Regions from separate parts of the Pantoea alfalfae genome, predicted to be linked through region 1. Evidence: predicted binding sites of a transcription regulator. Region 1 holds the regulator's gene; each other region holds the start of a gene.
The links. Region 1 encodes sigma-54, which starts transcription at its own class of promoters, with help from an activator protein. Its sites were predicted from a motif close to GTTGGCACANNTTTCGCTNT; they were not measured.
Positions count from the first base shown of each region.

Region 2: a site for sigma-54 is predicted at 1,369-1,388, ahead of glnK (P-II family nitrogen regulator). Genes of this name have one in related genera too.
Region 3: a site for sigma-54 is predicted at 1,448-1,467, ahead of K6R05_RS14915 (gamma-glutamyltransferase family protein). Genes of this name have one in related genera too.
Region 4: a site for sigma-54 is predicted at 1,624-1,643, ahead of K6R05_RS02350 (gamma carbonic anhydrase family protein). Genes of this name have one in related genera too.

Region 1 is NZ_CP082292.1:3,584,311-3,587,450, reverse strand. Features, by position in the region: gene ptsN (PTS IIA-like nitrogen regulatory protein PtsN) at 1-404, opposite strand, end outside; gene hpf (ribosome hibernation promoting factor) at 555-842, opposite strand; gene rpoN (RNA polymerase factor sigma-54) at 864-2,297, opposite strand; gene lptB (LPS export ABC transporter ATP-binding protein) at 2,346-3,071, opposite strand; gene lptA (lipopolysaccharide ABC transporter substrate-binding protein LptA) at 3,077-3,140, opposite strand, start outside.
Region 2 is NZ_CP082292.1:3,010,145-3,013,284, forward strand. Features, by position in the region: gene amtB (ammonium transporter AmtB) at 1-944, opposite strand, end outside; gene glnK (P-II family nitrogen regulator) at 979-1,317, opposite strand; gene K6R05_RS14245 (SmdB family multidrug efflux ABC transporter permease/ATP-binding protein) at 1,575-3,140, opposite strand, start outside.
Region 3 is NZ_CP082292.1:3,151,735-3,154,874, reverse strand. Features, by position in the region: gene K6R05_RS14915 (gamma-glutamyltransferase family protein) at 1-1,412, opposite strand, end outside; gene hpxU (MurR/RpiR family transcriptional regulator HpxU) at 1,551-2,390, shown strand; gene K6R05_RS14905 (transporter substrate-binding domain-containing protein) at 2,582-3,140, shown strand, end outside.
Region 4 is NZ_CP082292.1:480,407-483,546, forward strand. Features, by position in the region: gene aroE (shikimate dehydrogenase) at 1-576, shown strand, start outside; gene K6R05_RS02345 (DUF1488 family protein) at 573-830, shown strand; gene K6R05_RS02350 (gamma carbonic anhydrase family protein) at 797-1,351, opposite strand; rRNA gene K6R05_RS02355 (16S ribosomal RNA) at 1,841-3,140, shown strand, end outside.

The sequences.
Region 1 (3,140 bases):
ACCGTTTTATCTGCCAGACGTTTTGCCACCAGTGAAAGGGTGTGCAGGTGTGTTTTGCACTGGTCAGCCGGAACCAGCAATGCAAACAACAGATCGACCGGCTGGTTGTCGACGGCATCAAACGCAATCGGCTGCTCGAGGCTGATAAATACCCCTACCGCACGCAGTGTATCCTCTTCCAGCTTGCCGTGAGGAATGGCTATTCCGTTACCAATACCGGTACTACCCATACGTTCGCGGGTCAGAATCGCTTCGAAAAGCGTCTGGTGCGGCAGGTTGAGCTGCTTAGCGGCCAGTTCGCTGATGATTTCCAGCGCACGTTTTTTGCTCTGGCAGTGTACGCCGCTGCGGGTGCAGTCTGGCGAAAGCACTGTGCTCAATTCCAGTGTAAGATCGTTGTTCATTATCGTTTCACTTGCGTGTTCACCAGGCCATTCACCGCCAGCGCCCTGATATGTGCGACAAACGGCGCTTGCTCAGATGACAAAACGGGGCGGATTATCCGCCCCATACTGTCGGCTCTGCGCGCCATGCGCGCGTAGCTAGCGTGAAGGTTAGTGTTTTTTCAGTTTATCTTTGTGTTTGGTCAGCTGACGGGCGAGTTTATCAATCAGCCCATCAATTGCCGCATACATATCTTCCGCTTCGGACGTGGCGTGCAGCTCGCCACCGTTCACGTGGAGTGTTGCGTCAGCCACCTGTGTGACTTTCTCAACCTTCAGGACAATATAGACCTGATTGATATGTTCAAAATAGTGTTCCAGTTTGGCAAATTTACTGTTGACGAATTCACGCAAAGGTGGCGTGATTTCAACATGTTGCCCGGTCAGGTTCAGCTGCATAGGTCTTCCTTCTCATTTCTTTCAAACCAGTTGTTTACGCTGGTTCGATGGCGGGATGGATAAAGACTCACGATATTTGGCGACGGTACGCCGTGCCACCATGATCCCCTGATCAGATAACATGGAGGTCAGTTTACTGTCGCTCAAGGGTTTGGCTGGGTTTTCCGCCGAAATTAATTTCTTCACCAGAGCCCGGATCGCGGTAGAGGAGGCTTCGCCGCCACCTTCCGTATTAACGTGGCTGGAGAAAAAGTACTTCAGTTCAAAAATGCCACGCGGGCTGTGCAGATACTTCTGCGTGGTAACACGGGAAATGGTCGATTCATGCATCTCAACGGCCTGGGCGATATCGGCCAGCACCATCGGACGCATAAATTCTTCACCCTGCTCGAAGAACGCCTGCTGCTGCTCAACGATACAGCGCGTGACTTTCAGCAGCGTGTCATTACGGCTTTCCAGACTCTTAATCAGCCAGCGCGCTTCCTGCAGATTACTGCGAATGAACTGAGTGTCGCTGTCATTGCGCGTTGCGCCACCCATTGCCGCGTAGTGCTGATTAATCTTCAGACGTGGCAGGCTGTCGGCATTGAGTTCAACCGTCCAGCGGTTGCCAACCTTACGTACCAGCACGTCGGGGATAACATATTCCGGCTCGCCAGTGTTGATCGACTGACCCGGACGCGGGTCCAGTGACTGAATCAGCAGCATCGCCTCTTTCAGCACCTCTTCTTTGAGGCGCGTGACGCGCATCAGGCTGCGGAAGTCGTGATTGGCCAGCAGATCGAGATGTTCGCTGACAATCAGGCGCGCTTCAGCCAGCATCGGTATCTCTGGTGCATACTGCGAAAGCTGAACCAGCAGACAGTCACGCAAATCGCGTGCGCCCACACCAATCGGGTCAAAACGCTGGATACGTTTCAGCACCGCCTCAACCTCATCCGCTTCAAGCTCATCGTTGCCAATGCTGTCGAGGATCTCCTCAAGCGAGACGGTGAGATATCCGGTGTCATCAATAGCATCGACGATAGACGTCGCGATTGCGCGGTCGGTATCACTGAAAGGCGTCAATTCGACCTGCCACATCAGGTAATCCTGCAGTGACTGCGTGGTTTCACCCTGATAGACAGGTAACTCATCATCCTGATAATCGGTACCCGTGCCGGAAGGGGTGCCAGCGGTGTAGATTTCATCCCAGGTGGCATCCAGCGGCAGCTCATCAGGCATCTCTTTCTGCTCAAGCGCTTCACGTGTATCCAGCGCTTCGGCTTCCGACGATTCCCGGGAGTCAATCTCATCATGCAGATCGGTCTGCTCAAGCAGTGGATTACTTTCCAGTGCAAGCTGTAACTCCTGCTGGAGTTCAAGCGTGGAGAGTTGCAGCAGACGAATCGCCTGCTGCAATTGTGGAGTCATTGCCAGCTGTTGGCTGAACCTGAGTTGTAAACCTTGCTTCATAGACAGGATGGTAGTTCCCAGGTAAACATCGGTATTAACGACACCTTATCAGAGTCTGAACTCTTCACCCAAATAAACCCGCTTAACCTGCTCATCCGCAAGAATTTCATTGGGTGTACCATGCGCAATCAGGTGGCCCTGGCTGACGATATAGGCCCGCTCACAGACCGCTAACGTTTCGCGTACGTTGTGGTCGGTAATCAAAACGCCGAGGCCGCTGTCACGCAGATGCTCAATGATCTTCTTGATGTCGATAACGGAGATAGGGTCAACCCCGGCAAAAGGTTCATCCAGCAGAATAAACTTTGGATTGGCAGCCAGCGCGCGGGCAATCTCAACACGACGTCGTTCACCACCCGACAGTGCCTGACCCATGCTGTCGCGCAGGTGCTCGATGTGAAACTCTTCCATCAGCTCACGGGCGCGATCCTGACGTTGCTCTTCGGTCAGGTCATCACGAATCTGCAGTACCGCCATCAGGTTATCGTAGACGCTGAGGCGACGGAAAATCGATGCCTCCTGCGGCAGATAGCCGATGCCACGGCGCGCACGTGCATGCAGCGGCAGGATACTGATATCTTCATCATCAATAACAATGCGGCCCGCGTCACGCGGGACAATACCTACCACCATGTAAAAGGTGGTGGTCTTACCGGCCCCGTTCGGGCCGAGCAGGCCGACAATCTCGCCGGACTTTACCTGCAGACTGACATCTTCTACCACGCGACGGCCTTTATATGCCTTCGCCAGGTTTTCTGCGATTAATGTGGCCATAGCTATCAGTTACTCTTCTTTCCGCTGTTGGACGAACCTTTATCCTGAAGTTGCGACGGCACCAGGACG
Region 2 (3,140 bases), 570 kb from region 1:
AGTCCGCCGACCAGGCCGATGATTAACGCACCGCCTACACCGACATAGCCACAGGCTGGGGTAATCGCGACCAGACCGGCAATAAAGCCTGAGCAGGCACCCAGCAGTGAAGGCTTACCCCGTACCGCCCACTCACCAAAGGTCCATGCCAGTACCGCACCTGCTGTTGCAACCACGGTGTTAAGGAAAGCCAGCGCGGCGATTTCGTTCGCTGCTGAAGCTGAACCGGCATTAAAGCCAAACCAGCCAACGTACAGAATAGCGGTGCCGGTAAAGACCATCGGCAGGTTGTGGGGTTTGAATGCCTCTTTACCAAATCCCGCACGTTTGCCCACCAGATATGCACCAACCAGACCCGCTATAGCGGCGTTAATATGCACCACGGTACCGCCAGCGAAATCCAGTGCGCCATCCTGTGCCAGGAAACCGCCCGCCCAGACCATGTGTGCAATAGGTAAATATGAAAGCGTCAGCCAGACACCGACGAAGATCAATACGGCAGAGAAACGGATACGCTCTGCAATGGCACCAACAATCAGGCCCACGGTAATACAGGCAAACGAGGCCTGGAATGCTACATGGATATACTGATAGAAACTGCCCATAACGGCGGTAAGCTGAATGTTTTTCAGCATGGCCCAGCCAAAGCCGCCGAAAAAGGCGTTACCTTCACTGAATGCCAGGGAGTAGCCGTAGACCACCCACAGCACGCACACCAGCGAGAAGGTGACAGCAACCTGCGTCAGCATCGACAGAACGTTTTTGCCACGAATCAGACCGCCGTAAAACAGCGCAATACCTGGAATTGACATAAAGAGCACCAGCGCGGTGCAAATCATCATAAATGCGTTATCAGCCTTGTCCGCAACGGCAGGCGCAGCCATTGCGAGTGAGGGTAACAGTGCCAGACTGGTGAGGCCCAGCTTAGTGAAAATTTTATTCATTTTTATTCCATCCCATCACAGTACTGAGTCTTAATTACAGAGCGGCTTCGTCGGTTTCGCCGGTACGAATACGGATGACGCGCTGCAGTTCAGCCACGAAAATTTTACCGTCGCCAATTTTGCCGGTGTAAGCCGCTTTACTGATGACATCCACCACTTCGTCTAACTGATCGTCGGCAATGGCGATATCAATTTTGACCTTTGGCAGGAAGTTCACGCTGTACTCTGCGCCACGATAGAGCTCTGCATGGCCTTTCTGACGACCAAAACCTTTCACTTCGGAGACGGTCAGTCCCTGAATGCCGATAGAGGATAAAGCTTCACGTACATCCTCCAGTTTGAATGGCTTAATTACGACGGTAACCAGCTTCATTGGATCCCCTCCAGCGAGTAAATAGGTAACGTTTACGGACACGCAGGGATATAAGCAAAGCCTGTGCCAGAGTGTAAAAGTGCCCTTAATCAGTGAGTCAGGCGAGACAGAGCAAGGGATGCTTCAGGGAAGATATGAATGAGAATGGGTGTGTGACAGGGATCGCAGGCTGAGACTGCACTCCTTTGGTGCTCCAGGCGTCAAAGGAGTGCATTTATACAGATTATTCCGATAAAGCTGCGCAAAAAAGGTGCAAGTCAGCTTTCAGATGTTACAGGTACGCCCGACGCCAGATCTTCCCCTGCCTGCTGCAGCTGATACATCTGCCAGTAGCGTCCCTGCAGCGCCAGCAGTTGCTGATGGGTGCCCTGCTCAACCACACGACCACGATGCAGCACCAGAATCTTATCCGCATCGATAATCGTTGAGAGGCGGTGAGCGATCACCACCAGCGTGCTGTGTTGCCTTAGTGTCGCAAGCGTCTGCTGAATCGCCTGCTCGGTGCCGGAGTCGATGTTAGCGGTTGCCTCGTCGAGGATCAGAATCTGCGGCAGATCAACCAGTACCCGGGCCAGCGCCAGCAGCTGTTTCTGCCCGACCGACAGGTTATTGCCCTGCTCGCCCAGTCGGGTGTGAATCCCCTCCGGCAGGGCATGCGCCAGCGGTGCCAGTTGCACCTGTTCCAGCACTGTCCAGACAGCCTCTTCGCTGATGTCGCGGCCCAGCCGCACATTGGCCAGCAGCGTATCGGCCAGCACCACCGGATCCTGCTGCACCATCGCGATACCGCGTCGCAGCACGGCGTGGCTCAAGCCGCCAATCGGGCGATCATCAATACGGATTTCGCCACGCGTCACCGGGTAATAACCCATTAACAGATTAGCCAGGGTACTTTTGCCACTGCCGGTATGGCCCACCAGCGCCACAAACTCACGCGGTGCGACTTCAAGATTGATATCACTCAGCACATCACGATTTTCACGGTAGGCAAAACTGAGATTGTTCAGGGCAATACGACCTGAAGCCAGTGGCTGCTGATCGGCCCCATACTGCTGCTGGGCGGCATCCATCAGCTCGAAAATACGCTCACCGGAAACCACCGCCTGCTGCAGCATCGACTGCTGGGTGGTCAGCTCAATCAGTGGCTCATTCAGACGGCCCAGGTAAGTAATAAAGGCATAGAGCACCCCCACTTCAAACACACCAGGCACAGAGAAACTGAACAGAATCAGCAGCCCGCACAAGACCATCGCTGAAAACAGGCTCAACAGCGGACGCAGCAGAAAGCCATCGAGGCGCAGCGTCTCCATTCGCGCCAGATAGTGAGAGCGGCTCGCTTCGCCCATGCGCTCACCAAATCGTGCCTGCTGACGAAACTGCTGAATCACACTCATGCCGCTGATCACTTCATTGAAGCCGTTGTTGATGTCAGCCAGATAGCTGCGAACCCGTCGGGCAATCGGCGTGCTGTAACGCTGATAGATGAACATCACTATCAGTACCAGCGGGAAGATCATCATTGCTACCAGCGCCATGCGCCAGTCAAGACTGAACATGGCCACCATCATGGCGCCGACCAGCGCAGCGCTACGCAGTACGGTTGAAACCACTGTGACATAAAGATCGCGGATCACTTCGGTGTCATTCGTCACGCGCGAAATAATCTGCCCGACCGGCTGAGTATCAAAGGCGCTCAGCGGCTGACAAAGCGCAGCATTCATCACGTCACTGCGTAACCGCTGCACCACACCAATCGCAGCGCGATTAAACAGCAGCGCCTGCCAGTAGTGCAGCCCGGCGGCCAGTAGCTGAAGCAGGACAAA
Region 3 (3,140 bases), 430 kb from region 1:
TCCAGTTTCAGCGAGTCTGACGATTGCCCCCAGGTACGGCCCAGCAGCCAGCGCGGCGCACTGACCGCCTGTTGCAGCGGCAGGCCCTGAATCACATGGCGGGTGAAAATCGCCGCCTGGGTCTGCGGCTGTCCATCGCCGCCCATCGCGCCATACACCATTGTCCGGCCATCTTTCAGCCGTGCGGCGGCGGGATTCAGGGTATGAAATGGCTGCTTGCCGGGCGCAAGGGCCAGCAGATGCTCAGGGTCGAGGCTGAACGCCGCGCCCCGGTTCTGCCAGGTAACGCCCGTGCCGGGCAGCACCACACCACTGCCAAACTCGTGATAGATGCTCTGAATAAAAGAGACAGCCAGACCGCTGCTTTCCATTACGCCCATCCAGACCGTATCGCCCGGTCCGCGTCCGCTGCCCCAGGCGGCGGCCTCGCCATCGGCGATCTGGCTGGCGAGCGTGGCGAGGTGATCGCTTTCCAGCAGCGCCTGCAAATCTTCGGTGACGTGACGCGGATCGGTGATGTGTTTGTCGCGCAGGGCAAAGGCTTTTTTGGTGGCTTCAACGATGCGGTGCACCGTCTGTGCGTCGTCAGCCTCGGCCATCTCCAGGCGATCGGTGATGCCGAGGATCGCCAGCGACACGACGCCCTGGGTCGGCGGAGCGATATTCCAGATGTCGCCTTCGCTGTGGGCGAGATGCAGCGGAGTCGTGCGACGGGCGCGATGCTGCTGCAGATCGGACAGCGTCACCGGCATGCCCAGCGTCGCCATCTCGTCGGCCATATGGTGAGCCAGCGGACCGCGATAAAAGCTGTCGAGTCCCTCTTCGGTGAGCTGGCTCAGGGTATTCGCTAGCGCGGGCTGGGTAAAACGGCTGCCCGGCTGCGGCACATCGCCGTCGGGCATAAAATGGGCACTAAAGCCGGGCTGATGCTGCAACTCACTGCGGAAGTTCGTGGTCGCGGCGGTCTGTGAGGCGCTCACCGGAATGCCGTCGGCGGCGTAGCGAATCGCATCCCGCAGCAGACGGGCCAGCGGCAGTGGCGGGGTGCCCATCTCCGCAGAGAGCGTCAGGGCCTCCTGCCAGCCGCTGACCGTACCGGCCACCGTCAGCGCCGCTTTCGGCCCACGATGGGGGATCTTCGGGTGATCGGCGTAAAAATCGCGGTGAGCCAGCGAACCGGCGGCACCGCTGGCGTCGATAGCGACAGGGCCGCCGCCGGGCGGCAGAATCAGCCAGAAGCCATCGCCGCCCAGTCCGTTCATGTGCGGATAGACCACAGCGATAGTCGCGGCAGCGGCTACCATCGCTTCAATGGCATTACCGCCATCACGCAGCACCGCGAGCGCACTTTCACTCGCCAGATGGTGTGGCGTTACCGCCATCCCCTGCGGGGCCATATTGCTTTGAATCATCTTTTTCTCGTTCTTTGGGTGACAGAACCCATAACAAAGCAAGAGCTGTTCCAGTTTTCATGCTCCGCTGACGATGCACCGGTTAACCTGGCGTAAATTGTGCTAGCTTCTGCTGAAACAAAAGTTACAGGACGCCTTATGAAACAGCTTGATGAACGACTCAGAAGTCACTATGCCCAGCTCTCTCCGCAGGAGCAGCGTATTGCCGACTTCGTGTTTGACCACTTCGATGATCTGATCAGCTACAACAGCGCCGAGCTGGCGCGGCTCAGTGGCGTGTCGAAAGCCACAGTCAGTCGACTGTTTAAGCGTCTGGGCTATGAGAAGTACAAGGATATGCGTGATGAGCTTCGCATCCTGCGCCAGAGCGGCATGCCGCTGACCGATAACCGGGATGCGGTGCAGGGCAATACGCTGCTGGCACGTCATTACAAGCAGGAGATGGCTAATCTGACGCAGTGGGTAAACAGCCTGGATGCCCGGCACTTTAACGAGGTGATTCAGCAGCTGGCGCAGGCTAAACGTCTCTTTATCATCGGCATGCGCAACGCCTATCCGGTAGCGCTGCATCTGCGACAGCAGCTGGTACAGGCGCGTTCGCAGGTGCATATTCTGCCGCAGCCGGGCCAGACGCTGGCTGAGGAGCTGGTGGATATCACGCCGGACGATATGGTCATTGTGATGGCGTTTCGTCGTCGTCCGCGCATCATTCGCCCACTGATGCAGCAGCTGCAGACGGCTGGCATCCCGCTGCTGGCGCTGTGTGAGCCACAGGCGCAGACGGTGATTGCGCTGGCACGCTGGCAGCTCTGTACGCCGCTCGACAGCGTTTCCGCCTTCGACAGTTACAGTGCCGCCATGAGCCTGGTTAACCTGATCGCCAATGCGCTGCTGCATGAAATGCTGGCACAGGGACGCCAGCGGATTCATCAGATCGCCGACCTTTACCAGCAGTTTGACGAGCTGGAGCACCGTTAACAGGCACCGTTTTGGTGCTTTGCCCCATTTCAGAACACCCCTTCCGCGGCGTGATTGCCCCGATTACGCCCTATTTCCGTAGAACTCTCTGTCGCTTAACCCTTTTTCTGTTGCCGCCCGGGTTGGCACATTAGTTGCAGATTGCTTGTCAAAGAATCTTTTGTTTCACGTTAATCTCACCGGGGTGCATAATGAAAAAAGTTTTGATGGCGGTTGCGACAGCGGCATTACTGATGGCACAAACGGGCAGTGCGCTGGCCGATCAATTGCAGGATATCCAGAAGCGCGGCGTCATCCGCGTCGCCGTGCCGCAGGATTTCCCGCCGTTTGGCTCGGTCGGCACTGACCTGCAGCCGCAGGGATATGACATCGACACGGCGAAATATCTGGCAAAGCAGATGAAACTTAAGTTGCAGCTGGTGCCGGTCAGCAGTGCCAACCGCGTGCCTTATCTGCAAACCGACAAGGTCGATCTGGTTATCTCCAGCATGGGTAAAAACCCCGAGCGTGAAAAGGTGATCGACTTTACCCGCGCCTATGCGCCGTTCTTTCTGGGCGTCTTCGGTCCGAAAGGCGATGAAATTAAAGCGGCGTCGGCTCTGAGCGGCAAGTCGATTGGCGTCACGCGCGGTGCGGTAGAGGACATGGTGCTCAGCGAAGTGGCCCCGAAAGATGCGCAGGTGAAACGCTATGAAGACAACAACACCACCTTGTCTGCGTATCTCTCCGGTCAGGTGCAGTATGTTGCGA
Region 4 (3,140 bases), 870 kb from region 1:
TCCGGTGCGGTAAACACCGTCAAAAAGCTCAGTGATGGGCAAATCCTGGGAGACAACACGGATGGTATCGGCTTGTTAAGCGATCTTGAACGGCTAAATATGATCAACGCTGGCGATAATGTCTTGCTGGTGGGAGCGGGCGGGGCCGCTCGCGGTGTCATTCTGCCGCTGCTTTCAGCAGGCGTGACGCTTACCGTCGTCAATCGTACAGCCGCGCGCGCTGAAGAGCTGGCGAACCTGTTTAGCGCGAGCGGGAGTATCCGGGCATCTGGTTTTGAGCAACTGACGGATCAGCGCTTTAATCTGATCATCAACGCCACGTCAAGTGGTGTGAATGGAGAAACGCCTCCTTTACCTGCAGAAGTAATCCATTCAGATGTGCGCTGTTATGACATGTTTTACCAAAGCGGGCTAACGCCTTTTTTATGCGGGTGTCAGGCGCAGGGGACTCATCATCTGGCCGATGGACTGGGGATGCTGGTGGGGCAGGCTGCGCATTCCTTCTATCTATGGCACGGTGTGATGCCGGAAATCACGCCGGTGATTGCTCAGCTTAAGCAGAACATGCAGCCATGAATCAGGCGATACAGTTCCCGGATGAGGAAACCTATGACGCTGAACTAAACGCAGTCTGTTTTCCAGTACTGGTCAATGGCATGCGGCTGAATTGTGCAATCAGCCGCGATTCGCTGGCTTCACGTTTTGGTAAAGGGGAGGCGATGGCGCTGTTTCGGCACCATCGTTGGGATCTGGAAGATGAGGCCGAAGCGGCTGTTCGTCAGGATAACGTGGATGCTCAGGGCTGGGTCTGGCTATCTCCCGCCAGATAATCCTCTTTCCAGCCAACATAGTTATTGGCGGAATAGCGCAGACCTTCCTTCTCACTGTCATTCAGCGGCCTGACCTGCTTTACCGGGCTACCCAGATAGAGATAGCCGCTCTCCAGTCTTTTACCGGGCGGCACCAGGCTTCCGGCACCAATCATCACCTCTTCTTCTACTATTACGCCATCCAGCAGAATCGATCCCATTCCGACCAGCACGCGATCGCCAATGGTACAGCCGTGTAGCATCGCTTTATGCCCGACGGTGACGTCCTCGCCAATAATAAGAGGAAAGCCCAGCGGGTTGGCGGCTGATTTATGTGTGACGTGCAGAACACTGCCGTCCTGCACATTAGTACGGGCACCAATGCGGACCTGATTCACATCACCCCTGATCGCAACCAGCGGCCAGATGCTCACATCATCCTCCATAATCACATCACCGACGACAACACTGCTTGGATCGACCATCACGCGCTGGCCAGTTTGCGGGAAAAGATCTTTATAGGGACGTAGGGCGGAAGTCATCTTGTTCTCCTTTGTTCTGTTTTCACTGCAGCCTGATGCCATTTTAGCCAGCTGACAAGCCAATTCTGACCCGGATCGCTGGCGATCTCATCAATCTGGATCATTTATAACCGTTCAGATAAAAGATCCTAAAAAAGGGTTGTGCTCTGAAACGGGATCCCTATAATGCGCCTCCATCGACACGGCACACCGGCAACGGGAAACGGGTTGAAGGTTCAGGAGACTGACCCGCCGGAGAAAACTTCTGAAATAGAGGTTGACTCTGCAGGAGGAAAGCGTAATATACGCCACCTCGCGACAGGACGCTAACGCACTGTTCGCACTGCTCTTTAACAATTTATCAGACAATCTGTGTGGGCACTCGCAGGATTGATATCAGCGTCTCCGGACGCACAAAAATATCAAAGCCTCACGAGTGAACACATAATGAAATTCATTATGACGTTTTACAGATGAGCATCGCTGCACTTGTTGCAGCAAATCAAACTTAAATTGAAGAGTTTGATCATGGCTCAGATTGAACGCTGGCGGCAGGCCTAACACATGCAAGTCGGACGGTAGCACAGAGGAGCTTGCTCCTTGGGTGACGAGTGGCGGACGGGTGAGTAATGTCTGGGGATCTGCCCGATAGAGGGGGATAACCACTGGAAACGGTGGCTAATACCGCATAACGTCGCAAGACCAAAGAGGGGGACCTTCGGGCCTCTCACTATCGGATGAACCCAGATGGGATTAGCTAGTAGGCGGGGTAATGGCCCACCTAGGCGACGATCCCTAGCTGGTCTGAGAGGATGACCAGCCACACTGGAACTGAGACACGGTCCAGACTCCTACGGGAGGCAGCAGTGGGGAATATTGCACAATGGGCGCAAGCCTGATGCAGCCATGCCGCGTGTATGAAGAAGGCCTTCGGGTTGTAAAGTACTTTCAGCGGGGAGGAAGGCGGTGCGGTTAATAACCGCGCCGATTGACGTTACCCGCAGAAGAAGCACCGGCTAACTCCGTGCCAGCAGCCGCGGTAATACGGAGGGTGCAAGCGTTAATCGGAATTACTGGGCGTAAAGCGCACGCAGGCGGTCTGTTAAGTCAGATGTGAAATCCCCGGGCTTAACCTGGGAACTGCATTTGAAACTGGCAGGCTTGAGTCTTGTAGAGGGGGGTAGAATTCCAGGTGTAGCGGTGAAATGCGTAGAGATCTGGAGGAATACCGGTGGCGAAGGCGGCCCCCTGGACAAAGACTGACGCTCAGGTGCGAAAGCGTGGGGAGCAAACAGGATTAGATACCCTGGTAGTCCACGCCGTAAACGATGTCGACTTGGAGGTTGTTCCCTTGAGGAGTGGCTTCCGGAGCTAACGCGTTAAGTCGACCGCCTGGGGAGTACGGCCGCAAGGTTAAAACTCAAATGAATTGACGGGGGCCCGCACAAGCGGTGGAGCATGTGGTTTAATTCGATGCAACGCGAAGAACCTTACCTACTCTTGACATCCACGGAATCTGGCAGAGATGCCTCAGTGCCTTCGGGAACCGTGAGACAGGTGCTGCATGGCTGTCGTCAGCTCGTGTTGTGAAATGTTGGGTTAAGTCCCGCAACGAGCGCAACCCTTATCCTTTGTTGCCAGCGATTCGGTCGGGAACTCAAAGGAGACTGCCGGTGATAAACCGGAGGAAGGTGGGGATGACGTCAAGTCATCATGGCCCTTACGAGTAGGGCTACACACGTGCTACAATGGCGCATACAAAGAGAAGCGACCTCGCGAGAGCAAGCGGACCTCACAAAGTGCGTCGTAG